DNA from 2 places in the Cellulomonas taurus genome. Region 2 is predicted to be linked to the other one. Evidence: riboswitches for the same ligand, from Rfam matches in the RefSeq annotation. Region 2 holds a riboswitch; the other holds the start of a gene.
What was found. Region 2 has a riboswitch for thiamine pyrophosphate ahead of HGK68_RS00165 (3-oxoacyl-ACP reductase). Riboswitches for the same ligand answer to the same signal wherever they lie in the genome.
Positions count from the first base shown of each region.

Region 1: linked by a shared signal. The riboswitch ahead of HGK68_RS15260 (thiamine ABC transporter substrate-binding protein) and the one ahead of HGK68_RS00165 (3-oxoacyl-ACP reductase) in region 2 are both predicted to bind thiamine pyrophosphate.

Region 1 covers NZ_CP051884.1:3,283,562-3,304,795, forward strand. Annotated here, with positions in the region: gene HGK68_RS15215 (TetR family transcriptional regulator) at 1-260, opposite strand, end outside; gene HGK68_RS15220 (iron-siderophore ABC transporter substrate-binding protein) at 574-1,581, opposite strand; gene HGK68_RS15225 (FecCD family ABC transporter permease) at 1,744-2,697, shown strand; gene HGK68_RS15230 (FecCD family ABC transporter permease) at 2,712-3,695, shown strand; gene HGK68_RS15235 (ABC transporter ATP-binding protein) at 3,689-4,495, shown strand; gene HGK68_RS15240 (Nramp family divalent metal transporter) at 4,492-5,709, opposite strand; gene HGK68_RS15245 (hypothetical protein) at 5,736-6,356, opposite strand; gene HGK68_RS15250 (ABC transporter ATP-binding protein) at 6,375-7,379, opposite strand; gene HGK68_RS15255 (ABC transporter permease) at 7,397-9,103, opposite strand; gene HGK68_RS15260 (thiamine ABC transporter substrate-binding protein) at 9,107-10,153, opposite strand; TPP riboswitch at 10,211-10,334, opposite strand; gene HGK68_RS15265 (DUF4235 domain-containing protein) at 10,425-10,718, shown strand; gene mnhG (monovalent cation/H(+) antiporter subunit G) at 10,719-11,132, opposite strand; gene HGK68_RS15275 (MrpF/PhaF family protein) at 11,132-11,536, opposite strand; gene HGK68_RS15280 (Na+/H+ antiporter subunit E) at 11,533-12,105, opposite strand; gene HGK68_RS15285 (Na+/H+ antiporter subunit D) at 12,102-13,694, opposite strand; gene HGK68_RS15290 (Na(+)/H(+) antiporter subunit C) at 13,691-14,206, opposite strand; gene HGK68_RS15295 (Na+/H+ antiporter subunit A) at 14,203-17,286, opposite strand; gene HGK68_RS15300 ((Fe-S)-binding protein) at 17,465-19,603, shown strand; gene HGK68_RS15305 (hypothetical protein) at 19,697-20,410, shown strand; gene HGK68_RS15310 (MurR/RpiR family transcriptional regulator) at 20,479-21,234, opposite strand, start outside.
Region 2 covers NZ_CP051884.1:30,827-41,413, forward strand. Annotated here, with positions in the region: gene HGK68_RS00155 (DEAD/DEAH box helicase) at 1-2,216, shown strand, start outside; gene HGK68_RS16310 (DUF3892 domain-containing protein) at 2,442-2,654, shown strand; TPP riboswitch at 3,064-3,156, shown strand; gene HGK68_RS00165 (3-oxoacyl-ACP reductase) at 3,254-4,063, shown strand; gene thiM (hydroxyethylthiazole kinase) at 4,060-4,917, shown strand; gene thiE (thiamine phosphate synthase) at 4,914-5,573, shown strand; gene thiD (bifunctional hydroxymethylpyrimidine kinase/phosphomethylpyrimidine kinase) at 5,570-6,415, shown strand; gene HGK68_RS00185 (DUF998 domain-containing protein) at 6,458-7,150, shown strand; gene HGK68_RS00190 (hypothetical protein) at 7,187-7,813, opposite strand; gene HGK68_RS00195 (TetR/AcrR family transcriptional regulator) at 7,916-8,548, shown strand; gene HGK68_RS00200 (methyl-accepting chemotaxis protein) at 8,618-10,225, opposite strand; gene HGK68_RS00205 (NADP-dependent oxidoreductase) at 10,479-10,587, shown strand, end outside.

The DNA.
Region 1 (21,234 bases), 180 kb from region 2:
TGGACGGCGGCGTCGAGCGCACCCACCAGGAGGGCTGCCTTGGTCGGGTAGTGGTAGTAGACGGTCTGGACCCCGACTCCGGCCGCTGCGGCCACCGCGGTGATCGCGGTGCCGTCGACGCCGAGCTGCCGGAACAGCGGCCCGGCCGAACGGCCGATGGCGCGGCGGGTGGCGGCGGCGCGGCGGGAGCGGCCGTCGGGCAGGTGGTCGATGACGGCGGGTCCGGCGGCGGGGTGCGGCGCCGCTACCTGGGGAGACACGTAGTCACTGTAGCGCCACTACAGATTGTGGACGGCGGGCGGGGCGGGGTGTGGAGAAGAGGGAGCGAGAACACCACTAGTTATTGGAGTCGGACTACAGCTTGCTGAGAGACGTGCAGGCCAGCGTGCAGCTGGAGGGCTGCGCCTTTTCTGTAGTCCCACTACAAGAAGCTAGCTACCGGGTCATCGGGTGCCCAGCGTCCGGCGAGGCGGGGAACAAGGCGAGGCAAGCCGCGCGACGCAACCCGGGACAGCCCCCGCCCGCGCGGTGCGGTCGGAGGCTGTCGGTAGTGCGAGCCGTGCTCGGTGCGACTCAGTCGCCGAGGGCCGCCTCGATCTTCGGCACCAGGTTGTCCAGCGCGTACAGCTGCGCCCCGATGGTGCCGAGGGAGTAGGCGGACGACAGGTCGCCGTCGATCACCACGGCCCGGCCGTCGGCGACCGCGGGGATCGCCTGCCACTGCGGGTCATCGGTGATCTCGGTGGTGTCGATGAAGATCGGGAACGCGACGATCAGGTCGGCGTCCAGCAGGTCGAGCTGCTCGTCCGAGATGTCCACGCTGAAGCCGGAGGAGGACACCGGCAGGTCGGCGATGGTCGGCGACTGGACGAAGCCGAGGTTCTGCAGGAAGTCGACCCGGTCGCCGCCCTCGATGTACGCGCCCCAGCCCTCGGAGGTGCGGGTCGCGGCGGCGATGGTCTTGCCCTCCCAGTCGGGGTGCTGCTCGCCGGCGGTGGCGAAGGCGTCGTCGAGCTGCTGCTCCAGCTCCTGGCCCTTCTCCGGGACGCCGAGGGCGGCGGAGATCAGTTCGAGCTGCTGCTGACCGGTGGTGAGGTAGGAGTCGCCGCCCTCCGGAACGCCGACCGTCGGGGCGATCTGGGACAGCCGGTCGTAGCGGTCCTGGTCGCCGGAGGACTTCACGTCCAGGATCAGGTCGGGCTTCAGGGCGGCGATGGCCTCGTAGGAGGGTTCCAGCGTGTCGATCAGGGTCGGCGACTCGTCGTACTCCCCCTCGGCCCACGGCCCGACCCCGTCACCACCGAAGCCGAGCCAGTCCGAGGCGCCCACCGGCTGGTAGCCGAGCGACAGGGCGGTCTCGGCATCGCCCCAGCCGAGGGCGACGATCCGTTCCGGCGTGGACTCGACGGTCACCTCGCCGAACTTGGTGTCGACGGTGGCCGGGAAGCTGCCCGCGTCGGCGCCGGTGCTGCTCCGGTCGGTGGCGGTAGCCTCGCTGCCGGAGTCGTCGCCGGACGAGCAGGCGCTGAGCGCGAGGACGGCGACCGCTGCCAGAGCGGCGGCAACACGGGTGGACTTCATCGCAGAACCCTTCGGTGGTGGACGCCCGGAGCGCGGAGATCAGCGTCATCGTCGGGCGAATGCCTGGGAAGGTTAGCCTAGCCTCATGACGAGCGGGAACCACGGGTGACGGTCCACTCCCCCGCACGCCGCACGGTCGCGCTGACGGTCCTGCTGGTCCTTATGGTCGCGGCGATCGGGCTGAGCCTGGCCGTCGGGTCGCGGCCGGTGGACCTGGGCACCGTCGGGCGGGCACTGACCGGCGGTGACGTCGCCGGACCGGATCGGGCGGCGGTGGTCGGGCTGCGGGTGCCGCGCACGGTGCTGGGCATCGCGGTCGGTGCCGGGCTGGCGGTGGCGGGCGGTCTGATGCAGGGCCTCACCCGCAACCCGCTGGCCGACCCGGGCATCCTCGGGGTGACCAGCGGCGCCGCCTTCGCGGTGGCGATGGGCGTGGTGGTCGTCGGGGTGACTCGGCCGAGCGGGTACGTCTGGTTCGCCTTCGCCGGTGCGCTGGCGGCGACCCTGGCGGTGTACCTGGTCGGGTCGGCTGGACGCTCCCATGCCGGTCCGGTGCAGCTGACCCTGGCCGGGGTGGCGATCAGCGCGGTGCTGACCGGGGTCGTCGGGGCGCTGCGCCTGGCGGACCAGGAGCGGTTCGCGGTGCTGCTGACCTGGGAGTCCGGATCGTTCCAGGCGCGTGGCTGGGCGGTGATCCTGCCGGTGCTGCCCTTCATCGGGGTGGGACTGGTGCTGGCGGCGCTGGTGGCGGGGGCGCTGAACACGCTCGGACTGGGCGAGGACCTGGCGACGGCACTGGGCACGTCGGTGCGGCTGACCCGTGGGCTGTCGATCGCGGCGATCACCCTGCTGGCCGGCGGGGCGACCGCGATGGCCGGCCCGATCACGCTGGTCGGGCTGATGGTGCCGCACATCGTGCGCTGGCTGGTCGGACCCGATCAGCGTTGGATCCTCGGGCTGTCAGCGCTGGCCGGGCCGGTGCTGGTGCTGCTCGCGGATGTGGCGGCGCGGGTGCTGCTCTGGCCGGGTGAGCTGCCGGTCGGGGTGGTGACGGCCTTCATCGGGGCGCCGGTGCTGATCGCGCTGGTGCGGCGGCGGAAGGCGAGCGGGCTGTGAGGGCCGTGCGGACTGTGCGGACTGTGCGGGCACAGATCGCCGTGACGGCGCTGACGGTGGTGGCGCTGCTGCTCGCCGTCGTCGCACTGGGGCTGGGCGACTACCCGTTGAGCGTGCCGGAGGTGGTGCGGGCGCTGGTCACGGATCAGGGCTTCGCCAGCACGATCGTGGTGCAGTGGCGGCTGCCACGGGTGCTGGTGGCGCTGGTGTTCGGGGCGGCGCTCGGGGTGTCCGGGGCACTGTTCCAGTCACTGACCCGCAATCCGCTCGGGTCGCCGGACGTGATCGGGTTCTCCACCGGGTCGTACACCGGGGTACTGCTGGTGACCACGGTCGTCGGCACCGGGACGCTCGGGGTGTCGGCCGGGGCGCTGATCGCCGGACTGGCCACCGCGCTGGTGGTGTACCTGCTGGCCTACCGGGACGGGGTGCAGGGCTTCCGGCTGATCGTGGTCGGGATCGGGGTGACCGGGATGCTGCACGGGGTGAACGTGTGGCTGTTGCTCCGGGCGAAGACCGAGGTGGCGATGGCGGCGTCGATCTGGGGCGCGGGGTCGATCTCGCTGACCGGGTGGTCCCAGGCACTGCCCGCCTTCGCGGTGTTCGCGGTGCTCACGCCGCTGATCTGGGCGGTCCGTGGTCCCCTACGGCAGCTGGAGCTCGGTGACGACGCCGCGGGGGCGCACGGACTCCGGGTGGAGACGACCCGGCTGGCGGTGGTGGTGCTCGGGGTGGCGCTGATCGCGACGGTGACAGCGAGCGCCGGGCCGATCGCCTTTGTGGCGCTGTCGGCACCGCAGATCGCGCGGCGACTGACCCGGTCGGCGGGTCTGCCGCTGCTGGCGTCGGCGTTGACCGGTGGTGTGCTGCTGCTGGGGGCCGATCTGATCGCGCAGCACGTGCTGCCGACGGCGGTGCCGGTGGGTGTGGTGACGGTGGTGCTCGGCGGGATCTACCTGCTGACCCTGATCGTGCGGGAGGCGCGACGTCGATGGTGAACGAGCAGCGGTTGCGGGCGGACGGGCTGACCCTGGGCTACGACCGGAAGACGGTGGCGACCGACCTGAGCCTGAGCATCCCGGACGACTCCTTCACGGTGATCGTCGGGCCGAACGCCTGCGGCAAGTCGACCCTGCTGCGGTCGCTGGCCCGGCTGTTGAAGCCGACCGCCGGCGAGGTGCTGCTGGACGGCGGGTCGATCCACCGGCTGCCGACCAAGGAGGTGGCGCGCCGGGTGGGGCTGCTGCCGCAGAGCGCGCTGGCGCCGGAGGGGATCACGGTCGCCGATCTGGTCGCCCGCGGCCGCTATCCGCACCAGAACCTGTTCCGGCAGCAGTCGGAGGCCGATCGTCGGGCGGTGGCCGAGGCGATGGCGGCGACCCGGGTGACCGAGCTGGCGGCGGTGCCGGTGGACGAGCTCTCCGGCGGCCAGCGGCAGCGGGTCTGGGTGGCGATGGCCCTGGCCCAGCAGACCGGCATCCTGCTGCTGGACGAGCCGACCACGTTCCTGGACATCGCCCACCAGATCGAGCTGATGGATCTGTTCGCCCGGCTGCACCAGGAGGGGGCGACCCTGGTGGCGGTGCTGCACGACCTGAACCACGCCGCCCGGTACGCCACGCACCTGGTGGTGATGTCCGACGGCGCGGTCGTGGCCCAGGGCCGCCCCGCCGAGGTGGTGACCGCGGAGCTGGTGGAGTCGGTGTTCGGCCTGCCGTGCCTGGTGGTGCCGGACCCGCTGGCGGGGACGCCGATGGTGATTCCGCGCGGGGCGGCGCATCCGGCGCAGGACGCCTAGGACCCGGTTCCGAGCAGGACCAGCAGCACCAGGTTCAGCGCGACGACCAGGGCGACGACCACGATCAGCACCGCTTGCAGGCCGCGACGATTGGCGTGCTCGCCCATGAGTCGTCGGTCGGCGTTCAGCTTCACCAGCGGGATGGCCGCGAACGGGATGCCGAAGCTCAGCACCACCTGGCTCACCACCAGGGTCCAGGTCGGGTCCGCGCCGAGGCCGAGCAGTAGCAGTGCCGGGGCGAGGGTGATCGCGCGCCGGACCAGCAGGGGGATGCGGCGGTGGATCAACCCCTCCATCACCGCCGCACCCGCGTAGCAGCCGACCGAGGTGGAGGCCAGGCCGGAGGCCAGCAGCCCGACCGCGAACACCAGGCCGACCCCACCGCCCAGGGCGTCGCTGATCGCGGCGTGCGCGCCCTCGATGGTGTCGGTGCCGTCCACCCCGCGCAGGTTGGCGGCGGCGACCAGGAGCAGGCCGATGTTCACCGCACCGGCGACGACCAGCGCCGTCACCACGTCCCACCGGCTGGCGCGCAACAGCCGGTGCCGGGTCGGGGCGTCGTCGGTGCGGCCGAAGCGGTCACGGCTGAGCGCGGAGTGCACGTAGATCGCGTGCGGCATCACGGTGGCACCGAGCATGGAGGCGGCCAGCAGCACGGAGTCGGTGCCGGCGAACCGGGGTGCCAGACCCGCCAGCATCTCCGCCGGGTCCGGTGGGCCGACCACGAGTCCGGCCAGGAAGCCGACCACGATCACCAGCAGCAGGGCGGTCACCACTGCCTCGAACCGGCGCTGGCCGTAGCGGTCCTGGGTGGCGAGCAGCAGCATCGAGACCACCCCGACGATCAGCCCGCCCCAGACCAGCGGGAGGCCGAACAGCAGGTGCAGGGCGATGGCCCCACCGACGACCTCGGCGATGTCGGTGGCGGCGGCGACCACCTCGGCCTGCGCCCAGAACGCCAGCCGCGGACCGCGCCGCATCCGCCGGCCCAGCACTCCGGGCAGCGAGTCGCCGGTGACGATGCCGAGCTTGGCCGACTGGTACTGGATCAGCACCGCCATCGCGTTGGCGGCGACCAGCACCCAGAGCAGGAGGTAGCCGTACCGCGCACCGGCGGTCAGGTTGGCGGCGACGTTGCCCGGGTCGACGTAGGCGATGGCGGCGACGAAGGCGGGGCCGAAGAGGGCTACCAGACGACGAGAGTTCGGGTGCACGAACTTAGAGTAACGGCGATCCGATGTCAGGGCGTGATCGGGCGGGTCCAGGTGTTGTGATCGGGAGTGGGGGTGAAGCCGACCCGGGTCAGATAGGGATGCAGCGCGTCGGTGTGCGGGTGGGCCGTCAGCTCGCTCAGGCCGGTGGCCGCAAGCACGCCGCTGCGGCGGTAGACGAACTCCCCGGGGGCGAAGTCGCGGAACCGCGGCGTCACGTAGTCGAGCAGCACCTCCCCCACTCCGTCGCCGGTGTCCCGGAGCACGACCATGCCGACGGTCTCGTCACCGCGCAGGACCAGGTAGGCCCAGGTGCCGTCGCCGGAGTACCGCGGGTAGAACCGGGCGATGTCCTCGGCGTGCACCGCGGTGACGTGGCGCAGGTACGCCTCCGACGGGCCGACCTCGATCACCCGGTAGGCATCGGTGTCGTGCCGCTCCCGCAGCAGCCGCCAGATCCAGTACAGGTCGATCAGCGCGATCACGCCGTTCATCGCGGCGAAGGGCCAGATGTCGGCCCAGATGTTGTACCCGGTGGCGATCAGCGACCCCACCAGGTTGAGCACGCGGAACCGGAGCACCCGGGCCTGCATGAGCGACACGACGACCAGGACCGAACCGGTCCACCCGATGATCTCCAGCAGCGGCATGCCGCGACGGTAGCGGCGTCAGTCCGCCAGCACCGCCGAGGCGTGCGGGTCGACGGTCAACCACACCCGTTCGCCCACCTCCGGCATCCGGTCCGCGGGCGGTCGGGCCGCCACCGGGGCGAGCGGGTCACCCGCCAGGCCGGTCGCCGCGGAGTGCGGGTCGAGGTCGGCGACCACCTCGGGGCGGCCACGGCGGGTGCGACGACCGGTGACGGTGGCGGCGATCATCGGCGGCTCACCGGACCGGGCGCCCGCGGCGGGGGGCACCGCGTCGGGCGCGACGACCGCCCAACCGCCCTCGGCCACCACCCGGGTGCCGTCCGGGCCGGGCAGCGCGGTGCGGTAGCCGAGGAACCGGGCCACCTCGGCCGTCGCCGGTGCCGCCCACAGCTGTTCGGGGCTGCCGGTCTGCACCAGCCGGCCGGCGGACATCACCGCGACCCGGTCGGCGACCGTGGCCGCCTCGTCCTGGTCGTGGGTGACGAACAGCGCGGTGGTGCCGGTCGCCACCAGGGCACTGCGCAGATCGTCGGCCAGGCGCTCGCGCAAGCCCCGGTCCAGGGCCGACAGCGGCTCGTCCAGCAGCAGCAACCGGGGTCGTGGGGCGAGCGAGCGCGCCAGCGCGACCCGCTGTCGCTCGCCACCGGACAGGGTGCCCACCGCACGGTCGGCGTAGCCGGGCAGGCCGACCAGTTCCAGCAACTCGGCGACCCGGGCAGCCCGCTCGGGGCCGCGCGGCAGACCGTAGGCGACATTGCCGCCGACCGTGCGGTGCCCGAACAGCTGACCGTCCTGGAACACCAGCCCGAAGCCGCGCTGGTGGGTCGGCACGCCGGCGATGTCCCGGCCGCGCCAACTGATCGACCCGGCCGCGACCGGTTCCAGTCCGGCCACCGCCCGCAACAGGGACGACTTGCCGCAGCCCGAGGGGCCGAGGAGCGCCAGCACCCGCCCGACCTCCACGGTCAGGCTCACCCGGTCCACCGCCGTGACACCGGGGTAGCGGACCACCAGGTCGCTCACCCGCAGACCGTCGTGGGTCACAGTTCGCCTCCGAATCCGCGCAGCCGTTCGGCCAGCGCCATCACCCCCGCTGTCAGGACCGCGAGCACCACACTCGCCGCCAGGGCCATCCCGTACCGGTCGGCGCCGGGCAGCCCGATCAGCCGGAAGATCACCACCGGCAGGGTGGGCCGATCCGGCCGGGCCAGGAAGCTGGTCGCGCCGAACTCACCGAGTGACACGGCGAAGGCGAAGCCGACCGCCAGCCCCAGCGAGCGGAGCACCACCGGCAGGTCGATGGTGGCGAGCACCCGACCCGGCCCGGCGCCCAGGGTCGCCGCCGCCTCACGCAACCGGGGGTCGATCGCACGGAGCACCGGCAGCACGGTCCGCACCACCAGCGGCACCGCGACCACCGCCTGCGCGATCGGCACCAGGATGCCGCTGGTGCGCAGATCGGTGCTGATCCCGAACGGGTGGCCCATCACCAGCAGGAAGCCGAAGCCCACGGTCACCGCCGACACCCCGAGCGGCAGCATGAACGCCCCGTCCAGCACCGCCACCGTCCGGCGCAGCACCGGGTGCCGGGGTCGCCGCGACACCACCAGGGCGACCAAGCCGCCGACCAGCACCGCGAGCAGCGTGGCGTCGACGGCCACCGCGAGCGAGTTCCGCAGTGCCTCCCACACGGTGACGGTCAGGGCCGAGTCGCCCCCGGTGGTCGCCAGTGCGCGGTAGTGGTCGACCCCCCAGCCGTCACCGACCCGCAGTGACCCGGTGACCAGCGCGATCAGCGGCAGCGCGAGCAGCACCAGGGTGAGCGCGGTGATGACGGTCGGCACCGGATGCGGCCGAGTCGGTGCCGTCGGCGCCTCGACCAGCGCCAGTGCCCGTTCCCGGCGACTGCGCGCCCGGCCCGCGACCGCCAGCGCGGCGCCGACCACGACCACCTGCACCACCGACAGCACGGCGGCGGCCCGCAGGTCGAGGAACTGGGTGGTCTGGATCCAGATCTCGGTCTCCACGGTGCCGAACCGCAGGCCACCGAGCACCAGCACGGTGCCGAAGGCCGTGGCGCAGAACAGGAACACCAGCGAGGCCGCCGACACGATCGCCGGGGCGAGCGCCGGCAGGGTGACGGTGAGGAAGGCCCGCGCCGGTCCGGCACCGAGGGACCGGGCCGCCTGCTCCGGCCTCGGGTCCAGCCGGGACCACAGGCCGCCCACGGTGCGCACCACCACCGCGTAGTTGAAGAACACCAGCGCCGCGATGATCGCGGTGAAGCTGCCGTCCAGCCCTAGGAACCCGAGCGGGCCGTTGTCGCGCAGCAACGCCCGGAAGGCGACGCCGACTACCACGGTGGGCAGCACGAACGGGATGGTGACGAATGCCCGCAGCACCCCCTGACCGCGGAACCGGCAGCGATAGAGCAGGTACGCCCCCGGGATGCCGAGCAGCACCGAGACCACGGTGCCGATCGCGCCCTGCGCCAGGGTCAGGCCGATGATCCGCCAGGTCCGCGGGCGGCCGAAGACCTCCGCGAAGCCGGACAGGTCGGGCCCGCCGTCCCAGAACCCCCGGCCGACCAGCGACAGCACCGGCCAGGCGAAGAACACCCCGAGGAACACCAGCGGGACCGTCGCCGCGAGGGTCCAGGCGAGGTGCCGAGTGCGCAGTCTCCGAGGGACCGGTCGTCCGGGACGCCTCAGGAACTCCGCACTCGGCGGCTGCGCGGGGCCGGGCATGGGTCAGCCGACCACCAGGTCGGTCCAGGTGCGCACCCAGTCGTCCCGGTTCGCGGAGATCTCGGCCGGGTCGACGGTCCAGGGGTCGTCGGACAGCGGCGCCCACTGCTGCCAGGTGTCCGGCAGGCTCGCGGTCGAGGACACCGGGTACATGTACATCGAGCCGGGGATGTCCTCCTGGACCTCGTCGGAGAGCAGGAAGTCGATCAACTGCTGGGCACCCTCCGGGTTCTGCGCCCCCTCGAGCACCCCGGCGTACTCGACCTGGCGGAAGCAGGTGTCGAGCATCGCCGCGGTGGTCGGACCGGTGGCGTCGTCGGTGACGGTCTCCGGAGGGGAGGAGGCGTAGGACAGCGCGATCGGCCGGGACCCACCGCCACCGCCACCGGAGAAGTCGGAGTAGTAGGCGTCCGACCAGCTCTCGGCCACCTTGAGCCCGTTGTCCTTGAGCGCCGACCAGTACGCCTGCCAGCCGTCCTCGCCCTTGGCGCCGATGGTCGCGAGCAGGAAGGACAGGCCCGGGGAACTGGTCGCCGCGTTGGTGACCACCGTCAGGTCCTTGTACTGGGGCGCTGTCAGGTCATCCAGCGTGGTCGGTGCCGCCAGGCCGTGATCGGCGAACCAGACGGTGTCCACGTTCAGGCACACGTCGCCCATGTCCACCGCGGTCAACGAACCGGAGTCATCCGGGGCGTACTGCGCGGCGTCGGCGGCGGCCGGGACCTCGGAGGTGTACGGCTGCAACACCCCGGCGTCGATGGCGCGGGTGGCGAAGCTGTTGTCGATCCCGTAGACCACGTCGCCCAACGGGCTGTCCTTGGTCAGGATCAGCTGGTTGACCAGCGCACCGCCGTCACCGGGTGCCACCTGCTTCACGGTCAGCCCGGTCCGCTGCTCGAAGTCGGCCAGCAGCCCGTCGCTCAGGTGGAAGGAGTCGTGGGTGACCAGCGTGACGGTGCCGCCGTCGGACGACGACTCGTCCGCCGTCGGGGTGGTGACCGAGCACGCGGCGAGGGCCATCACCAAGCCCGCCCCCAGGATCGTGCGCATTGCTTCCTCCTCGATGAGTAACCGAGGGGGCCGCCCGGACACGGGTGTGCCAGGACGGGGAGAGATGTCTCGACTCCCTACGCCGGTGCTAACCGGATCAGGTGTGAGGGTCTGCGGTCCGTCCGCACTCTCAGCGCCGGTCGGGCCGTTGCCGGCCCGGGACGCTCCCCTGTCGTTCGCCGCCGACAGTACACCGTGTGCGACCTGCGATTGCACCCGGCTCCGGCTAGCGTGGACACCCGCAAGCCCCACCCACTCTGGAGGTCGCACCGTGTCCGACGAGGAGCAGAACGAGTCCACCCTGGCCAAGGTCACCGGGCTGATCGTGGCCGGTGCCGTGGCGTGGGTGGCGCAGAAGGCGCTGACCGCCGTCTGGAAGAAGACCCTCGGCCACGAGCCGCCGCAGCCGGAGAACCCGGGCGACAGCCGCCTGGGCGAGGTGGTGGCCGCCGCCGCGATCACCGGTGCGGTGGTGTCGCTGGCCCGGGTGATGGCGACCCGGGGCACCGCGCACTTCAGCAAGCGGGTCAACGACGGGCGACACCTGCCGGGCAAGGCGGACTGATCAGCCCTTGTCGTTGGCCTTGGGGGCGGCACCCTCGTTCGAGGCTGCCGCCTCCTCGGCGTGCTGGACGGCCCGCTCCTGCGCCTCGGTGAGCTCGTCCACCACCAGCAGGTCGTCGCGCACCTTCCCGGTGCGGTAACCGGCCCGGCCCACCAGGTGGGCGGCCACCGGCGCGGTGAGCATCTGGAACAGCGCGACCAGCACCAGCGCCCAGACCGCTGACCCGTCCCGCAGCCGCAGCGACAAGCCGACCAGCACCAGCACCAGGCCCAGTACCTGCGGCTTGGTCCCGGCGTGCATCCGGGACAGCAGGTCGGGGAACCGGAGCACGCCGACCCCGGCCGCGAAGGCGAGGGCGGCGCCGCCGAGCAGGAAGATGGCGGAGGCGACGTCCGCGATGGCGTCCCAGTTCATCAGTGCCCCTCCGGGTGGTCCTTGGCGACGTGCTCGGCGTCCTTGGCCCGGCGGGCGCGGCGTTCGGCCTCCGCCTCTTCCTCGGCCTTGATCCGTTCGGCCTCCTCGGCGGCGATCTCCTCGCGAGTACGGACCCGGCCCTCGCCCTCCGGCTCCACCGAGGCGAAGCGGGAGATGGTCACCGAGCCGATGAAGCCGACCAGGGAGAGCACCACGAGGATCGGCACCACGTCGGCCCGGCGGTCCACCGCGGCGTAGAGGGCGATCGCGGCGACCAGGACGCTGACCACGATGTCGAGGGCGATGGTCCGGTCCAGCATGGACGGACCCTTCTCGGCGCGGATCAGCGCCATCGCCCCGGCCGCAGCCAGCAGGACGGCGCTGACGATCACGACGACGGTCATGCCGCCACCTCCTGACGACGGCGCCGATGCGGTTCCAGTCCCGCCTCGCGCAGCTCGGTGTCCGAGGCGAGCGCCCGGAGCACCCGCTCCTCCTGGTCGAGGACGACCTTACGGGCTGCCTCGATGCCACCGACCTGGTCGACGTCCAGGACGTGCAGGAAGAGCTTGCCGGTCAGGCGGTGCGCCTCGACCACCAGCGATCCGGGCACCAGCGAACACAGCTCGGCGGTGATGGTCAGGTACAGGTCGGAGTGCGACCGCAGCTGCACGCCGATCACCGCGCCGTGCGGGGTGTGCCGGGGGCGCAGCGCCACCCAGGACACCTCGAACGAGGCCTTGAACAGGTCCCAGACGAACCGGCTGACCAGGACGACCACCCCCCAGGGGTGCACGCGGCCGTGGAAGTCGACCGGGGTCATCCGCAGCAGGCCGGTGACCGCGACCGCGATCAGCAGCCCGGCGATCACATTGCCCCAGCTCAGCGAACCCCAGAGCAGCACCCACACCACGGTCAGCCACGCGATCGTGGGCCACTGACGCAGCAGGCTCGGCTTCGGCTTGCGGCTCATGGCGTCCCCTCCGGGTCGGGTGTGAACGTCGGGGACGGCAGCGACGACGGACCGGCCGACCGGGCGACCTCGGCGGAGTCACCCTCACCGCGCTCGCCGTTGGGCAGCACCGCCTCGACGTACTGCCGGTCGGTGAGCGCCTCGGCGGCCCGGTCCGCGTAGCCGTAGAGCGGCCCGGCGAACACGGTCAGCGCCAGGCCGAAGACCACCAGCGCGCCCGCCGACCCGACCATGCCCCGCGGCAGGGTGGTGTCCGGCAGCGGCGCGGGCGGGTTCTGCCAGAACGCCTTGTTCCACGCCTTGATCAGCGCGTACAGGGTGAGCAGTGAGGTGACCACCCCGCCGACCACCAGGGTGATCGCCAGCGGGGTGCCGAGCTGGGTGCCCGCCTGCATCAGGCCCACCTTGCCCAGGAAGCCGGACAGCGGCGGGATGCCGGCCAGGTTCATCGCCGGGATGAAGAACATCACCGCGAGCAGGGGGGCCGCCTTGGCCAGACCGCCCAGCTCGTCCAGCGAGGTCGTCCCGCCGCGGCGCTCGATCAGGCCGGAGATCAGGAACAGCGTGGTCTGCACCGTGATGTGGTGGGCCACGTAGTAGATCGCCGCCGACCACCCGGTCTGGGTGCCCAGCGCGATGCCGAAGATCATGTACCCGATGTGGCTGACCAGGGTGAAGGACAGCAGTCGTTTGATGTCGTCCTGCGCCACGGCGCCGAGGATGCCCACCACCATCGTGGCCAGCGCCGCCCACATCAGCACGTCGTTCAGTCGTCCGTCCGGGAACAGCAGGGTCTGCACCCGGATGATGGCGTAGACGCCGACCTTGGTCAGCAACCCGGCGAACACCGCGGTGACCGGCGCCGGGGCGGTCGGGTAGGAGTCGGGCAGCCAGGCGGACAGCGGGAAGATCGCCGCCTTGATCCCGAAGGCCAGCAGCAACAGGATCTGCAGCAGCAGCCGGACCCCGGAGTCGATCTCCGGCAGTCGTTCGGCCAGCTGGGCCAGGTTCACCGTGCCGGTGGCCGCGTAGATCATCGCGATGGCGATCAGGAACAGCACCGACGACAGCAGCGCGACCGCCACGTAGACGCTGCCCGCGCGGATCCGCTCGCCGGTGCCGCCCATGGTGAGCAGCACGTAGGAGGCGAACAGCAGGATCTCGAAGCCGACGTAGATGTTGAACAGGTCGCCGGAGAGGAAGGCGTTCGCCACCCCGGCGGTCAGGATCAGGTACGTCGGGTGGTAGATGGACACCGGGGCTGCCTCGTCACCGTCGGCCTCACCCTGGGCCAGCGAGTACAGCTGGACGCAGAGCGTGACGGCGGCGGAGACGGTCAGCATCAGCGCGCTGAGCCGGTCGGCGACCAGGTCGATGCCGACCGGGGCCGCCCAGTTGCCGATGTCGACCACCACCGGGCCGGAGTCGGCGGCGACCAGCAGCACCGCCGCGACGACCAGCACGATGCTGAGCGCCACCACGGAGATGATCCGTTGCAGCCGGGGTCGGCGGTAGAGCGCCAGGGCCAGTCCGGCACCGAACAGCGGCACGACCACCGGCAGCGGCACCAACCAGGAGAACTCGCTCATGCGTGGTCCACCTCGTTGTCCGCCGTCGGGCCCGCCGCGGTTCCGGCTTCGCTGTCGTCGGTCTCGTCGCGGGTCTCGGCTGCCTGCTCGTCCAGGGTGTCGATGGTGTCCTCGGTGTCGGCGTCGTCGAAGGCCCGCTCGTCGCGGGCTGCCAGGCGGGCGATACGGCGGTCCTCGATGTCGTCCTGGACCTCGTCGTGGCGGTGCAGCTGCCAGGACCGGTACGCCATGGCCAGCACGAAGGCCGTGGTGGCCAGCGTGATGACGATGGCGGTCAGCACCATGGCCTGCGGCAGCGGATCGGCCTGTTCCTCCACCGGGGCGTCCCCGACGATCGGCGGGCGACCGGCGCGGCCCCCGGCGATCAGGAACAGCAGGTTCGCGGCGTTGCCCAGCAGGATCACGCCGATCAGCACCCGGGTGAGCGAGCGCTCCAGCAGCAGGTACACCCCGGCGGTGACCAGCACGACGATCACGGCGACCAGGACCAGGTTCGGGCTCATGTCGATCATGCGTCACCTCCGGTCGGTCGGTTGTGCGTGGCGGCGGCGCCGCGGATCGCGGCGAAGGGGTCCTTCACCGGTTCGCCGGGTTCGGCGTCACCACCGACGACCAGCTCGTAGCCCTCACCGGCCGCCTCGGCCTGCCGGTCCAGCTCGGCGCCCAGGCTGCGCAGGATGTCCAGCACCAGCCCGACCACGACCAGGTACACGCCGATGTCGAAGAACAGCGAGGTGACCAGGTGGATGTCACCGATCAGCGGCAGGTGCAGGTCGATGATCCAGGACTGGAGCACCGAGCCACCGGCCAGCAGCGCGACCAGCCCGACACCCGCGGACAGGAACAGCCCCGACCCGAGCAGCAGACCCGGTTGCACCGGAGCGGCCTCGCCCAGCTCGTACCGGCCACCGGCCAGGTACCGCACGATCAGCGCGATGCCGGTGACCAGACCGGCGGCGAAGCCACCGCCCGGGTTGTTGTGCCCGGAGAACAGCAGGAACAACGAGTACACGATCATGGTGTGGAACAGCAGCCGGACCACGACCTCGAACACCACCGAGCGGCGCTGGGGTGCCAGGGTCCGCGCCGAGCGCAGCCACTCCCGCGGCTGGTAGGCGGCCCGGCGGCTCTCCGAGATCGGCAGGTTGCGCACGGCGCTCTGCGGGTCGCTGGACCCGGTGCCGGTCCAGACCTGGCGGGTCTCGGATGCCTCACCGGCGCGGTAGATCGCGCCGGAGCGGCGCCGCAGGAACACCAGCGAGGCGACACCGGTCGCCGCGACCAGCAGCACCGAGATCTCGCCCATGGTGTCCCAGGCGCGGATGTCGACCAGGGTCACGTTGACGATGTTCTTGCCGCCGCCGAACTCGTAGGCCTCGGCGGCGAAGTCCACCGACACCGGGCTGTGCACCCGCGCGCCCGGCACCACCAGCGCCAGTCCGCCGACGGTCAGTCCCGCCGCGAGGCCGATCGCCAGCCGCACCCAGCGCGAGCTGGTCCGCGGCCGATCGGAGAAGTACGGCGGCAGGCGGCGCATCACCAGCACGAAGACCACCAGGGTCAGCGTCTCGGTGAGCACCTGGGTCAACGCCAGGTCCGGCGCACCCTGCAGCAGGAACAGGGCGGCGACGCCGTAGCCCGCCACACCCAGCAGGATCACGGCCTTGAGCCGGCGACGAGCGCGGGCCACCAGGATCGCCGCCAGGGCGATGAACAGGCCGAAGACCACCTGCGCGGGCTCGTCCCACCGCACGGTGTCCTTCGGCAGCGAGGTGAGCCGCAGCATCGGGATGCCGACGCCGAGCACGAAGACCACCAGGATCGACCCGAGGTACAGCGGCAGCGAACCGCGCTGGGTCTGGGCGGTGACGTCGGCGGCGAGGTCGTCCAGTCGGCGCATCAGGCGGCGGTACATCCGGTCCGCCTCCGGCACCCGGGGCAGTGCCGCCTGGAACTGCTCGACCAGGCTGCGGCGCCAGAACATCAGGGCGCCCGAGCCGAGCACGGCGATGGTGACCAGCACCGGCAGCCCGAAGCCGCCCCACAGCGTGAGGTGCCCGGCCTCGCCGATCGGGTACTGGTCAGCGTGCGGGGCCAGCAGTTCCTCGCCGAAGTGCGGCACCAGCGCCACGACCACACCGAGCAGCGCCAGCAGCATCGCGGGCCAGACCAGGACCAGCGACGGGCGACCCACCGGCGCGGGCTCCTCCAGCAGCTCCTTCGGGTCGGTGGTCTCCGGCACCGGCAGCCGGGCCTCGGCGGCGGTGATCATCCGCACCTTGGCGACCGACATCACCGGCTTGGTGGCGAACGCACCCCACCAGAGCCGCAGACCGTAGGCCACGGTGAGCGCGGAGCCGATCGCGACGCCGACCAGCACGACCATGCCGAGGGGGTCGGCGTCGTGGGCCAGCGCTTCGAGGGCCGCCTCCTTGCCGACGTACCCGGCGAAGGGGGGCAGGCCGATCATCGACGCGGTGGCCAGGCCACCGGCCCAGGCGGTGAGCGGCAGCGCGCGGCCCACCCCGGACAGCCGTCGCAGGTCGCGGGTGCCGGTGGCGGCGTCGACCACGCCCACCACCAGGAACAGCGCCGCCTTGAACATCGCGTGCGCACCGAGCATCGCCAGCCCAGCCAGGGCGGTCGCGCGGGTGCCGTAGCCGACCAGCAGCACGATCAGACCGAGCTGGCTCACGGTCCCGAAGGCCAGGATCAGCTTGAGGTCGTGCTGGCGCAGCGCCCGGTAGCCGCCGAGCAGCAGCGTGCCCAGCCCCAGGATCACGATGAACCAGCGCCACACGGTCAGCTCGGAGTACGCCGGGGCGAACCGGGCGACCAGGTACACACCGGCCTTCACCATCGCGGCGGCGTGCAGGTAGGCGCTGGTCGGGGTCGGCGCAGCCATCGCGGCGGGCAGCCAGAAGTGGGTGGGGATCAGCGCGGACTTGGTCGCGGCACCGATCAGCAGGCAGACCACCCCGGCGGTGACCAGCGCCGAGTGCGGCGGGTCCGCCAACGTCGCGGAGAGGCTGTAGGTGCCCGCCGCCTCGCCGATGAAGATGACGCCGACCAGCATCGCCAAACCACCGGCGGTGGTGACCACGATGGCCTGCATCGCGGCCCGACGGGACGCCTTGCGCTCGTGGTAGTGGCCGATCAGCAGGTAGGAGAAGACCGTGGTCAGCTCCCAGAACACGAACAGCAGCAGGGTGTTGTCCGCGGTGACCAGGCCGAACATCGCCCCGGCGAAGGCGGTGAGCACACCGCTGAACCGGCCGAGGGCGGAGGCGTGCTCCTTGAAGTACGCCGAGCAGTAGATCAGGACGACAGCACCGACACCGCCGACCAGCAGGCTCATCAGCCAGCTGAGGGTGTCCATCCGGAAGCTGAGGTCGAGTCCGAGTGCGGGGATCCAGGCGACGGTCTGGGTCGGGCTACGACCCTCCATCACCGCCTGGGTCATGCTCAGCGCCCACACCGTCACGGCGGCGGGCGCGAGCGCCAGCACCCAGAACGCTTTGCGGCCGATCCATGCCACGAGGGCAGGGGCCGCCAGGGCAGCGACGAGGTGCAGCGTGAGGAGTTGCAGCAAACGTCCGCTCCGTCCGGTCGTGGGGCGGGTGGGGGACTTCAGTTGTCAGGCGGAGGGTACGACGACGCACGGCAACGCAGGGCGTCGTCGTGGTCAAGGGATCCCCACCAGCCTACCAACTGGGTCCTAGGTCCGCCGGTCCTGTTCACCCTCGGCGTGACCGGACTAGCCTCGTGCGGTGACCCTCCTGCGCCTGACCTGCCTCGTCGCGGTGCTCGTCGGCACCGTCGTCGGGGTCGCGGTGTTCGTCCGAGGTGCCGCCCGGCTCACCCGCGCGATCACGATGGGGCGCCCGGCGCCCGGGCGCTCGGGCCCGGTCGGACGGCGGGTCGGTCTGGTGCTGCGCGAGATGCTCGGCCACGGCCGGTTCCAGCACTCGCCGGTGGTGAAGGTCGCGCACTGGACCGTGATGGTCTCCTTCCCGATCCTGTTCTTCACGCTGGTCACCGGCTACGGCCAGATCCTCGACCCGACCTGGACGCTGCCGGTGCTCGGGCACCTGCTGCCCTGGGAGTGGCTCACCGAGGCCATCGCCTGGCTGTCGCTGGCCGGGATCCTGGCGCTGATCGCGGTCCGGGTGCGGCTGAGTCGACGGTCGTCCTCGCGCTTCTCGGGCTCGAACCAGGCACAGGCGGCCGTGGTCGAGGGCACCGTGCTGGCCGTGGTGCTCGCCGTGCTGCTGCTGCGCGGGCTGGAGCACCGGCTCGGCGGCGGATCGGTGTGGCACTTCCCGACCACCGCGTGGATCGGCGACCTGTTCACCGGGGTGAGCACCGGGACGGTCGAGACACTGGTCGTGCTCTGCGCCACGGTGAAGATCCTGGTGTCGATGAGCTGGTTCGTCGTCGTCGGCAGTCAACCCACGATGGGCATCGCCTGGCACCGGTTCCTGGCCGTGGTGAACATCTACGCCCGGCGCTACGACGACGGCCGCCCGGCGCTGGGCCCGCTGCTGCCGGTCCGGGTCGACGACGCCGACCTGGACGTGGCGGCGCTGGAGTCGTTGCCGGAGGACGCCCGGCTCGGAGTCCGCGCGGTCGAGGACCTGAGCTGGAAGCAGCTGCTGGACGTGGCGACCTGCACCGAGTGCGGCCGCTGCCAGGACCAGTGCCCGGCCTGGGCCACCGGTAAACCGCTGTCGCCGAAGCGGGTGGTGATGGCCCTGCGCGACCAGGCGGCGGCGACCGCCCCCTACCTGACCGCGACCGGGACCGGGACCGACGACACCGCGTCCGGGCACGTGGACGTCGACCTGGTCGCCTCCGGGGTGATCGACGCCGACGCGCTCTGGGCCTGCACCACCTGCGGAGCGTGCGTCCAGCAGTGCCCGGTGGACATCGAGCACGTCGACACCATCGTCGACATCCGGCGCTACCAGACCCTGATGGAGTCGGCGTTCCCGGCGGAACTGGCCGGGACGTTCACCAAGCTGGAGCGTCGGGGCAACCCGTGGGGGCTGCCGGCGCGACAACGGCTGAGGTGGGCGGCGGGGCTCGACTTCGAGGTGCCGGTGATCGGCGCCGACCTGGAGTCGGCGGAGGAGGTCGACTACCTGTTCTGGGTCGGCTGCGCGGGGTCCTTCGAGGAGAAGGCGATGCGGACCACCCGGGCGGTGGCCGAACTGCTGCACGCCGCCGGGGTGTCCTTCGCGGTGCTCGGCGAGGGCGAGGGCTGCACCGGTGACCCGGCGCGGCGGGCGGGCAACGAGGTGCTGTTCCAGATGCTCGCGGCGGGCAACGTCGAGACGCTGAACGCCGCCCGGGCGCAGGCAGTCGTGGTCACCTGCGCACACTGCTTCAACACGCTGTCCCGGGAGTACCCGCAGCTGGGCGGGCACTACGACGTGGTGCACCACACCGAGCTGCTGAACCGGCTGGTGGCGGAGGGGCGGCTGGTGCCGGTCGAGCCTGCTGCGGCGGTTGTCGCGGGGCCGGGTGGCGTGGCGGACCCGGGGGCCGTGGTGACCTACCACGACCCCTGCTACCTGGGCCGCCACAACCAGATCTACTCCCCGCCCCGGGAACTGCTGGCCGCCGCCGGGGTCCAGGTCACCGAGATGCCCCGCACCCGGGAACAGTCCTTCTGCTGCGGGGCCGGTGGCGCGCGGATGTGGATCGAGGAGTCGATCGGCACCCGGATCGGCACCGCCCGCGCGCAAGAGGCGATCGACACCGGCGCCAGCGCCATCGCGACCGCGTGCCCGTTCTGCACCGTCATGCTCACCGACGGGGTCGCGGCCGCCGACCGCAGCGACATCGGCGTCCCCGAGGTCGCGGACATCGCGGTGCTGCTGTCCGGCCGCCTGCGCGGGGCGTGAACGCGGCGCGCTCGCCCGAACGCTGTGTTCTACAGTCGCTGTGCGCTCCCTGAGCGTGCGCCCGAGACTCAGCCGCCCCTGGAAGGTTCCACCGTGCGACCCCTGCTCCGTGCCGTGCCCGCTGTCATCGCCCTCGCCCTGGTCGTCACCGGGTGCAGTTCCTCCGGCGGCACCAAGAAGGACGACCCCCGCGACCGGTCGACCACCAGCTCCCAGCAGTCCTCGGCTGCCGAGGACGAGCCGGAGGACACCACGCTGGACACCAAGTACGACGTGCAGCCGGTGGACTTCGGTGCGGCCGGCGACGTGACCGGCCCCGGTGCGACCCTGCCCTTCGGCACTCCCGCCTGGCTGAACCAAACCGAGACCTTCGGCGACCAGGAGGTCAGCGGGGGCGTCGGCGTCGCGGTGCTGGAGATCCGCGAGCTGGACAAGTCGATCTACAAGCAGTTCAGCAACGCCGAGGAGTTCGAGCAGTACACCCCCTACGCGGTGATCACCCAGCACCAGTGGCTGTACGACACCCCCGAGGGCTACGACCCAACCACGGTGGACCTGTTCCCGATCGCCGCCGACGGCACCGACACCCAGTACCTGACCAGCGGCTTCTCCTTCAACAGCCCCGGCGACAACTGCGGCCTGCTGCTGCCGGAGTACGACGAGGCGACCCGCACCGCGATCAGCTGCTTCGTGGCGCTGGCCGACGGCACCCCGGTGACCGCGGCGGAGTACAACGGCGAGTCGTACTCCTCGTTCATCGCGTCCTCGGACAACCCGTACTTCCCGGCGCCGATCACCTGGCAGTGAGCTGACCCGAACGCCCCGGACCGCCTGATGCGGTCCGGGGCGTTCGCGTGTCCGGGTTCGGGACGAGGTCAGTCGGCGAGGTTGTCCGAGAGGATGTCGAGCACCTGGGCATGTGCCTCGGTCGCCTGCGTGCCGCGTCGGGCGGCGACGATGCTGACCAACGACTCGACCAGCACCGCCAGCGCGGTCCGGGAGGTGCGTTCCAGCTCGTGCCGGAAGGTGGTCCCGGCGGGGGCGATCACCAGCTCCGCGTCGGCCAGTTCCCCCAGCGGCGAGTCCCGGAACGAGGTCACGGCCACCACGGTCGCACCCCCGGCCCGGGCGGCACGGGCCACCTTGAGGCTGGACTCGTTCGCGCCGGAGCCGGAGATCACCACGCAGGCATCCCCCGGGGTCAGGCCGCGGGCGGCGATCTGCTGGCCGATCGCGTCCGCCACGAAGTCGGCCGTGCGGCCCACCGCGGTCAGGCGCATCGCCATGTCGGTGGCCAGCGGCGCCGACAGTCCGTTGGCGAGCACCAGCAGTCGTCGTGCCCCGGCCAGGGTCTGCACCGCCTGCTCCACGGCGTCCTCGGCCAGCACCGCGGTGATCTGCGGCAGGGACGCGGCCAGCGCGGCGATGTCGGCCCGGATCCGGCCCAGCGCGGAGGACCCGTAGTCGACCTGCTCGTCCCGGTGCGCCAGCTCGGCGGCCAGCGCCACCCGCAGCTGGGGGTACCCCTTGTAGCCGATCGACTGGCAGGCCCGGACCACGGATGCCCGCCCGACCCCGACCAGGTCGGCGACCTCCTGCGCGGTGGCCTCGACCACCCGCTCCGGCTCGGC
Region 2 (10,587 bases):
TGATCCCGGTGGTCGCGGCCACCGAGCGGCTGAACCCGGACCTCAGATCACGCGAGAGCTTCCAGTCGATCCTATTCGACGCGCATGCGACGAACTTCCTGACCGACGAACCGGACGGGACGACCCTCCGACGGACGCGCGGTCAAATGGAGCTGCGGGATTTCAACCTGCGCGAGCCGCGCGCGATCATCGTCGCACCGACCTCGTACGGCAAGTCCGAGATGCTGATCGAGAAGATTGTCCGCCGGCTGGACGCGGCCACGTGCGTGATTGTGCCTAGCCGGGCGTTGATCGCCCAGACGCGCCAAGTGATTATCAGCGACCCACGGATCCAGGCATCGCGCATCCGGGTGCTCACCCACCCGGACGCGTACACAGGCGAGGAGCGGTTCGTCGCGGTGATGACCCAGGAGCGCCTCCAGCGGCTGTTCGCCGACCACCCGGACCTAAAGCTCGACCAGCTCCTCGTCGACGAGGCCCACAACCTGCTGCCTCAGGGCACCCGCCCGATCGACCTGTCCCAGGCCATCTTGATCGCTAGCGGCCGTAACAAGGACCTCGCGATCACGTACTACACGCCGTTCATGGCGGAGCCCGACATGCTTCGGCACGTCGGCGGCGCTGACGTGCGGGCCAAGTCCCGTGCGGTGAACGAGCACGTCAAGGCTGAGCGGCTCGTGCACGCCGAACCTGGTTCCCACGAAGAGCTCTACGACCAGTTCCTGGATCGGATGATCCCGCTCGGGCGATCCGTGCCCTCCGACGAGGTCGACGCGGTCCTATCTAGGGCTGAGCATCGCACGCTCGTGTACGTCAACCGTCCCCGTGACGCCCAGCACCTCTCGCTGCGGATCGCGCAGCGACGCGGGGCCGTGGTGATGTCGGTTCAGGCGCAGCGTGCCATACGAGCCGTCGGTGACCTCATCGACCCCAGGTACTCGTTGATCACCGCGATCAAGTCCGGGGTGCTGTTCCACCACGGGCAGATCCCTGACGTCCTACGGCAGTACATCGAGATGCTGTTCCGCACCGACCGTTCCGACGAGCGGCGCCTGCTCGTGACGACATCGACCCTGCTGGAAGGCGTCAACACGCCCGCCGACTGCCTGGTGCTGATGACCCCCGCCCATGGCCGTGGGTACTTGTCCCGGTCGGCGTTCCGGAACCTGATCGGTCGGGTTGCCCGATTCCGGGAAGTGTTCGACCCGCGCAGGGAGAACCTCAACCTCCTGCAACCGCGGATCTACCTCGTGCCGTCCAGCTATGCGCGAAGCAACTGGAACGTCAGTAACTTCCTCAGCCGGGTCGCGAACCTCGCCCGCTCCGTCGAGGACACCGTCGCCAACCCGTTGCTCGAAGCGGCCGGCGACTCCGACAGCCGCGCTCGCGAGCTCGAGTACCTCAACAACATCGAACCGGACCTCGTCCAGGTGCCGGACGCACGCTCCGCCGAGACCGAGGTAGGCGTCCTGTGCTTCCGCAACGGTGTGCGGGACTTCGACATCTTCGACTTCGAGCACGAGATCCAGGCCCGGGTCGACCGCATGCGCCTGGAACCCGTTCTCGTCGATGTGCGGTCCGTGATCGACGCGGTCTGCGACGTGTTCCTTCGCGGTGTCGAGCTCGACGATGGCGACGACCTCGGCCGGATTCAGCAGCACGAGGAGGCCCGGAAGTTCTACAGCATGTTCCTCGGCTGGCGTACCCGCAACGAGCCGTTCAAGCTCCTCATCGCTCACTTCGTCGCGTACTGGAACCGGATGGACCAGCCGTTGGCGTACGTCGGGTCGAAGTGGGGTGAGGAGACGTACGGGGACGGTGTCCTCAAGCTCTGGGTTGACATGAGGCGCAAGTCCACCGCGGGCAAGATCAACCTCGCCGTGGTGCGCATCAAAGCCGAGCAGGACTTCGTCGACTTCCGGCTGATGAAGTACGTCGAGATCCTCAACGCACTTGGCTTGATCGACCTGACTCTGTACCAGCAGATCAAGTATGGGACCGCCGACCCGTACCTGATCTGCCTGCTCCGCAACGGGTTTTCCCCGGAGCTGGCTCGACTCGTGAGCGATGAGTACTCCGACCTCGTCGTCGTCGACACGGACGGCGAGCACGTGTCGGTACTTCCGGAGCTCCCGGATCACATGAGTCAGGACGACCAGAACGATGTGCTCGTCTACGAGGCGCGCACGCTCGTGAACGTCGGCCTGTCGATCTGAGCTTGCGCGCCGCGCCGAACTGGTCCGTCGTTCCGCTGCAAAGAACTTGAGCTCCGAGCCGGTCACAGGGTCGCCGCCGGTTGAGCTGTGTGCGTACGGGGCGTAGGACTCGCCGGAGCACAGGGAGAGGCCGCTCAGCAAATCCGATCGTGGCACGCGAAACCGCCTCTTCGTGCCGGTTTCGCGTGCCACGATCGGAGTGCGCGCTCTAATCAACGACGCCACGTGCGGTGGGTCGGCATCGAGAACGGCAAGGTCGACTCGAACGCCAAATCCGTGGTCGTCGAATGGATCGACAAGGGCGGCGCGGCGTTCGTTGGCACCGGGACGTCGCAGGTCCCAGTGGTGACCGTGAATCCGAGCGGCGGCACGCCCTACCTGCGGACCCGGGCTGACAGGCAGTGGACCAACAACCTCGTCTCGCTCCCCGAGTTCTGAACCAAGACCAACGGTGGCGTGGTTTGAGACCGAGGGTCAAAAGTCGAGCACGTTCTGCAACGGCGGTCGGGTGCGCCCGATTCAGCTGCAGAACTATGAGGACGTCGTCGCGCATGTCCATGGTCGCGCCCGCCCTTCGTGGCGCGGTCAAGTGCGTCAGCAGCGGGCTAGCAGCCCGGCTTGTACACATCATCACCTCCAGCCTGTACTCAGCCACTGACCGGTAGATGCGCACCACGTGGTGGGAAAGTTAGCCGAACAAGGCACGCTAGTGATAACGGGAAACCCCCGGTCGGAGAGACTCCGGCCGGGGGTTTTCTGCGTGCGGGTCCCGGGGGGTCCGCGCGCCGGCGATCCCGGCCGACCTGCACGATCCGGGCCCGCGGGGACAGAACGCCCCTATGCTCGAGGCAGTGACACGGGGTGCCGCCTGCGGCTGAGATCACACCCGTCGAACCTGATCCAGATCATGCTGGCGAAGGGAATGTCCGTGGCTGACAGCGCGCGCTCGACGCTCGACCGGGTCCGACGGTCGAGGCGACGTTCGGGCTGCCCCTGGCCGACCTTCGTCGTCGACCGGAAGGCCCCAGATGAGTGCCATGACCTCCTCGCATCCCCTGACCGACCCGGCTACGCGAAGGGGTGCGCCGGGCCTCGCTGACCAGGTGGTCCTGGTGACCGGCGCCGGGCGCGGGCTCGGCCGGGCGATCGCGCACGCCTTCCTGCGCCAGGGTGCGCGAGTGATCGTGGACTTCCGCGTCAGCCGGGACGGCGCGCAGGAACTCGCCGACCGGTTCCCCGGTCGGGCGCTGCCGGTGCAGGCCGACGTGCGGGAGCGCGAGCAGGTGGACGCGCTGTTCGAGGCGGCCCACCGTGCGTTCGGCGATCCGGTCGCCACGGTGGTCAACAACGCACTGGTCGACTTCTCCTTCAACGGAGACGCCCGGGCCACGGCCGACGCGATCGACTTCGGGTCGTTCTCGGCACAGTTCAGCGGGGCGGTGCAGGGCGCACTGAACACGACCCAGGCGGCGCTGCCCGGCTTCGACCGGCTCGGGTCGGGACGGGTGATCACCATCGGCACGAACCTGTTCCAGCACCCGGTGGTGCCGTACCACGACTACACAGCAGCGAAGGCGGCCCTGCTGTCGCTGACCCGGACGTTCGCCGAGGACCTCGGCCCGCGGGGCGTCACGGTGAACATGGTCAGCGGTGGTCTGTTGCGCACCACCGATGCCAGTGCGGCCACCCCGGAACCGGTGTTCGAGGCGATCGCCGCCGGGACGCCGCTGCGGTCGGTCACCACGCCGGCCGAGTTCGCGGACGCGGTGCTGTTCTTAGCCTCGCCCTGGGCACGGGCGGTGACCGGCCAGAACCTGGTCGTCGACGGCGGGTTGGTGAAGGGATGACCCGGCGGACGAGCGGTCAGATCCGTGCCGAACAGCTCGTCGACACCTGTGGAACGCTGCTGGCGGCGGTCCGCGACCGGGCCCCGTTGGTGCAGTGCGTGACCAACACGGTCGTCACCGGGTTCACCGCCAACGTGCTGCTGGCACTGGGCGCGGTTCCCGCGATGGTCGACATCCCGGAGGAGGCCGGAGCGTTCGCCGGCGTGGCTGACGGGGTGCTGCTCAACCTGGGCACCCCCTCCGCGGAACAGCGCGCGGCGATGCGGGAGGCGGCTGCTTCCGCGCGGGGTGCCGGCACGCCGTGGGTGCTCGATCCGGTGGCGATCGGTTCGCTGCCGGTGCGCACGGCGCTCGCGCACGACCTGGCGGCGATGACGCCGACGGTGGTCCGAGCCAACGCCTCCGAGACCCTGGCGCTGACCAATGGGAGTGGCGGTGGTCGGGGGGTGGAGGCGATCGACGGCCCGGAGGCGGCGTTGATCGCGGCCCGGCCCTTCGCGCGGGACCGGGGGATCGTGGTCGCGGTCTCCGGACCCACCGATCTGGTCACCGACGGCGAGCGGACGATCGCGGTCGCGAACGGGCACCCGCTGCTCACCCGGGTGACCGGTGCCGGGTGCGCGCTCGGAGCGGTGGTCGCCGCGTTCTGCGCGAGCGCCGGGGACCGGTCCGCACTGGAGGCGGCGACAGCGGCGCACGTGGTCGTCGGGATCGCGGCGGAACGCGCGGCGACACGGTCCGCCGGGCCGGGGAGCTTCGCCGTCCAGTTGCTCGACGCCCTCGACGCGGTGGACCAGCAGGAGGTCGCCGACCGGGCCCGGGTCAGCGTGCTCGCCGGAACGGAGGCGGCATGATGCCCGACCTGTCGGTGTACCTGGTGACCGATGTCGCGCAGTCGGCTGCTGCGGGGCGTGACCTGGTCGACACCGTCCTGGCCGCCGTCCGGGGTGGCGTGACGACCGTGCAGCTCCGCGCGAAAGACGCGGAGGCCGCAGACATGCTCCAGCTGGCCGAGGAGCTCGCCCGCCGGTTGCCGACGCACGTGGACGTGCTCGTCAACGACCGGGTGGATGTCTATCTGGCGGCCCGTGCGCGCGGGGCGCGTGTGGCGGGGGTGCACATCGGGCAGCGCGACCTCCCTCCGGTCGCGGTCAGGGAGATGGTCGGTCCGGACGCCGTGATCGGGCTGAGCGCGAGCAGCAGGGCCCAGATCGCCGAGGCGGCCAGCGGTGCGGGCCGGGTCACCTATCTCGGCATCGGGGCGGTGCATCAGACCTCCTCGAAGCCGGACGCGCCGCCGGTCCTCGGGATCGCCGCGGCGGGGCACCTCGCATCGGTGTCGTCGCTGCCCGCGGTGGCGATCGGCGGCGTCACACCGGAGGACGTGCCCGCCCTGCGCGCGGCGGGGTTCGCCGGAGCCGCCGTCGTGTCCTGGATTTGTGCTGCACCCGACGCCAGGGCCGCCGCTGCCGAGCTCGCACGGGCCTGGGCCACGCCGGAGCACCGATGACCGGGACGACGCGGCTTCCACCGCGCCCGACCTGCATCCCCCGGGTGCTCAGCATCGCGGGGACGGACCCCTCGGGCGGGGCGGGCATCCAGGCGGACCTCAAGAGCATCGCCGCGAACGGTGGCTACGGCATGGCGGTGGTCACCGCACTGGTCGCCCAGAACACTCGGGGGGTCCGCAGCGTCCACGTCCCACCCGTGGCGTTCCTGGCGGAGCAGCTCGACGCGGTGAGCGACGACGTCGAGATCGATGCGGTGAAGATCGGCATGCTGTTCGACGCCTCGATCATCGAGGTGGTCGATGCCTGGCTGCGCCGCGTCCGCCCGCCGGTGGTCGTCCTCGACCCGGTCATGGTCTCGACGAGTGGTCATCGGCTGTTGCAGCCGGAGGCCGAAGAACGGATGCGCGCCCTGGTCGGCCTGACCGGTCTGGTGACGCCCAACCTGGCCGAGCTGGCGGTGCTGGTGCACGAGGACGTGGCAGCGACCTGGCGCGACGCACTCGACCAGGCCCACCGATTGTCCGCCGCGTACGGGGTGCCGGTGCTGGCGAAGGGGGGCCATCTCGCCGGTCCGGACGCCCCCGACGCGCTGGTGGATGCCGAGACCGGCACCGTCGACGAGTTCCCGGGGGATCGGATCGCGACCACCCACACCCACGGGACCGGGTGCTCGCTCTCCTCGGCCGTGGCCACGCGTCGCGTGCAGGCGCCGACCTGGTCGGAGGCGATCCGTCCGGCGAAGGCATGGCTGCTGCAGAGCATCGCCGCGGCCGACGACCTGCGCGTCGGGCGCGGGAACGGCCCGATCTCGCACTTCGCCGGACTCTGGGCCGCCGGGTGAGGCCGGGACGCGGCGGACAGCCGGTCGTGCGACAGTCTGCGCATGAGCGAGACGCGGTGGCGGGTGGCCGGGTGGTTGCTGCTGCTGGGGGCGATCGCCTACACCGGGGTGCCGTGGGAGGCGCTGCTGGGGTTCCCGTTGGACCCGGCGGTGGCGTTCCAGTCGGAGCTGGCGGCCAGCGATCAACCGACGCGGGTGGTGTTCGCGCTGAGCGACGGGTTCGCCGGAGTGGCGGCGGTGGTCGCGGCGGGGCTGCTGTGGTGGGGGCGGCCGCGGCTGGACACGCGGTGGGCGCGGTTGGCGCCGATCCCGGTGCTGCTGTTCGGGATCGGGACCATCGCGGATGTGCTCAGTCCGTTGCCGTGCGCGCCGTCGGTGGACGCCGGGTGTGCGGAGGCCGATGGGGTGGCGAGTGCGGGGACCGCGCACTCGGTGACCAGCCTGATCGCGACGACGGCCCTGATCGCGCTGGCGGTGTTGCTGGCCGGGCTGTTGATCGGGTGGCGTCGTCGTGGCGGGCGGGTGTCCGTCGGTTGGTGGCTGCCGGTGCTGCTGTACGCGGCGACCAGTCTGGTGACGGCAGGACTGTCGATCGCTGACAACCTGGGTGCCGACCCGACCGGACTCGGCTGGTGGCAGCGGGCACAGACCGCCTCGGCGAGTCTGTGCTTGGCGGTGTTGCTCCCGGTGCTGCGGCGGCACCACCGGTCGGGGCGCACGGACACCGCGGGCTGACCTGCGCCGCCGCGGGCCGAGCGGCGCGAGGTGACCTCAGTCGCGCAGCTCGGCGACGTCGACCGCCACCCCGATCACGTCGTCCACCGGCATGTCGGCTGCCTCGGGCACCGTCAGCATGGCGCCGGTCGCCACGACGGTGACGGTTCCCCTCGGGTAGAGCACCTGCACCGAACCGACCTCGCCGAGGGTCTCGCCCTCGCCCAAGATCAGGATCCGACCACCCAGGGTGGCGGCACGGGGGTCGTCACTGACGCCGGGCACGGTGGCCAGTTCGTCGGCGGACCAGGTGGTGCCGTCCACGGTGACGCTCAGGGTGGCGTAGGCGGTGAGGTCGGTGGAGGCGGAAGCCACGGCGTCGTTCACCCAGACGCAGCTCGTGCTGGTGGCGTCCTCCGAGGAGTCGTCGGGGGAGAGGGCGAAACCTGCGGTGATCGGTGCTGCCAGAGGCTCGATCTCGGCGCAGGTGATCACAGCACCGGCGGAGTCGGTGTCGGCGTCGGTCTCCGCGGCGGTGGGGGCGTCCTCGGCGGCGGTGGCCTCAGCGGCAGCCGGTGCGGCAGGGGCGGGATCGGCGGCGGGTGCGTCCTCGGCGGAGCACGCGGTCAGGGCGAGGACACCGACGACGCCGACGGTGAGGAGCAGGCTGCTGCGGCTGGTCATGGGCACAAGCTACGCACAGGAGTGCGCGGCCGAACACCCTCGTCTCATCGCTGGGACCTGCACGGTTGATCGTTCGGCTCCATGCCGTCCTAAGCTCCGCCGGTGGACGAGGACAGTGCAGCCACTCGGCTCGCCGAGGCACGACGCGAGACCCTGCTCGACGCCGCGGTCCAGGTGATGCGCTCCGGCGGGGTGCGAGCAGCGACCACTCGGACCGTGACCGGGACCGCGGGGCTGCCGCTGGGTGCCTTCCACTACTACTTCACCGCGCAGGACGACCTCTACGCGGCGCTGCTGGAGCGGGAGATCCGACGGGCGTTGATCTCGGCGTGGATCGCGGTGGGGGAGCAGGGGCGATCCGCGGAGCTGATGCGACCGGACGCCGGACTGGAGGCGGCGTTCCTCGGGTATGCGGCCCACCTGCGCCGGGACCCCGGCTATCAACTGCTGATCCACGAGCTGATCGCGGTGGTCGCCCGCCGCAGCCCGGCCACGGCGAGCAGCACCCGCCTGATGGTGCTGACCAGCGTGCAGGACATGATCGGTCAATGGAGCCAGAGCCGGGGGTTGTCCTGGTCGGTGCCGCTGGACGCGGTCGCCGGGCTCGTGGTCGCCACCGCCACCGGGATCGCGCTCGGCTGGCTGAGCACACGGGACGACGCCCAGGCCGACGCCACCGGACGCGCGGCGGCGCAGGCGCTGGCGTCCCTGTGTCAGGGGCATCGGGGGAGCTGATCCCGGCGGCGCGGCGGTCGACCCACCGCGCCACCGGGTCGGGAGCGTCATCGAGCGAGGTGACCCCGATCAGACCTTGAAGATCGACGCCTGTTCGCGCATCGACTCCGCCATCCGCGCCAGCTCGTTCACCGCCGAGTCGACCTGCACCAGCGCCTGGGTCGAGGCGTCGGCCGAGTCGGCCACCGAGGCGATGGTGGCGGCGATGCCACCCGATCCGGTCGCCGCCTCGGTCACCGAGCGGGAGATCTCCGCGGTGGTCGCCGTCTGCTCCTCCACCGCCCCGGCGATGGTGGTCTGGTAGGAGTTGATCGAGTCGACCGTGCGGGTGATCTCCTCGATGGCCGCCACCGCCGCATGGGTGTCGTTCTGGATCGCCTCGACGCGCCGGGCGATGTCGTCGGTGGCCTTGGCGGTCTCCTGGGCCAGCTCCTTGACCTCCCCGGCGACCACGGCGAAGCCCTTGCCCGCTTCACCGGCCCGGGCTGCCTCGATGGTGGCGTTGAGGGCGAGCAGGTTGGTCTGCTCGGCGATGGAGGTGATCACCTTGACGATGTTGCCGATCTCCTGGCTGGAGGTGCCGAGCTGCTTGACCTGGTTGTCGGCGGTGGCGGCGGTCGCGGTCGCGGCGGTGGCGACCTTCGCTGCCTCCGTGGCGTTCTGCGCGATCTCCCGGATGCTGGCACCCATCTGCTCGGCCCCGGCGGCGACGGTCTGCACGCTGCGGGACACCTGCTCGGCGGAGGCCGCGACCGACCCGGCCTGGGTCGCCGTCTCCCGGGAGCTCGATGCCACCTGGGTGGAGGACGCGGACAGCTGCTCGGTCGCCGACGCGACGGTCTGGGATGCCTCGACCACACCGGCGATGGTGCGCCGGAGTCGGTTCAGCGCGGAGCCCAGGGCGCGGGCCATCCGGCCGATCTCGTCCGCGCCGCGCACCGACGGCGGGGAGGTCAGGTCACCGGCGGCGACCGCGTCCAGGGACTGCTCGACGGCGCGCACCCCGGTGAGCACCTGACGGATGACGGCGACGGCGATGCCGCCGACCACCAGCAGGGCGACCACCAGTGCCACCCACACCGCGATGACCGACTGCCGGGCCAGCGCGGTGCCCTGATCGGCGATCTCGTCCGCGCGGGCACCCGCCTCGTCCGACGCCTGGTCCAGCAGCTTGTCCGCGTCCTGACCGGCCTTGAGCAGATCGGAGTTGGCCACATCGGCAGCGGTCGGGTCGTTCGCCTCGATCAAGGGCAGGTAGGTGTCCTCGGCGACAGAGCGGTACGCGTCGATGGAGGCAGCGATCTGGTCGTCGACGTCGCTGAGTTCCCACTCCGCGTCCAGGGTGCCGATCAGATCGTCGATCGTGCCCTCACGGTCGGCGATGGTGGCGAGATTCTGCTGGATCTGCTCGGCATCGCTGGAGGCCATCCGCACGTAGGCGAGTCGCTGTGCCGTGAAGGCCTGCTGCAGATCGGCGACCGCGACCAGCGGCCGGACGCCCTCGGCGTACATCGCGTCCTGCTGGCTGGACATCGACAGCAGCCGCGAGGTCGCGACCCCGGCGATGGTCGCCGCGACCAGCGCCAACAGTCCGATCGTGCCGCCGAGTTTCACCACCAATGAACGGTCGGCGAACCAGTGTCTCGGCTGGACTGTCTCGGACTCGGGGTGGGACATGCCGTCTCCTCGGTGGGGCCGCTTGGTCATCCGACCTGATCGGCGAAAACCCGAAGGGTGGTCGGAATAGTCGGTGTGAGGCGGATCACATCACCGCGATGAAGAGGAGAAACGGCAGTTTCGAGGGTGAAAGTACCCGGGGCGGGTGGGAAGTCGGTGGCACACGGGTGAACGACCGATCACCTGTTCGGGCGACAGTGTTGGGCCAGGCGTAGCGTCGGGTGCATCGCATCCGCATCACGGAAGGACTCTCATGCGCGCAGCTCGGTACCACCAGTACGGCGACCCCTCGGTGCTCCGGGTGGAGGACGCCCCCGAGCCGCACGCCGGCCCGGGCACGGTGCGGATCCGGACCCTCACCG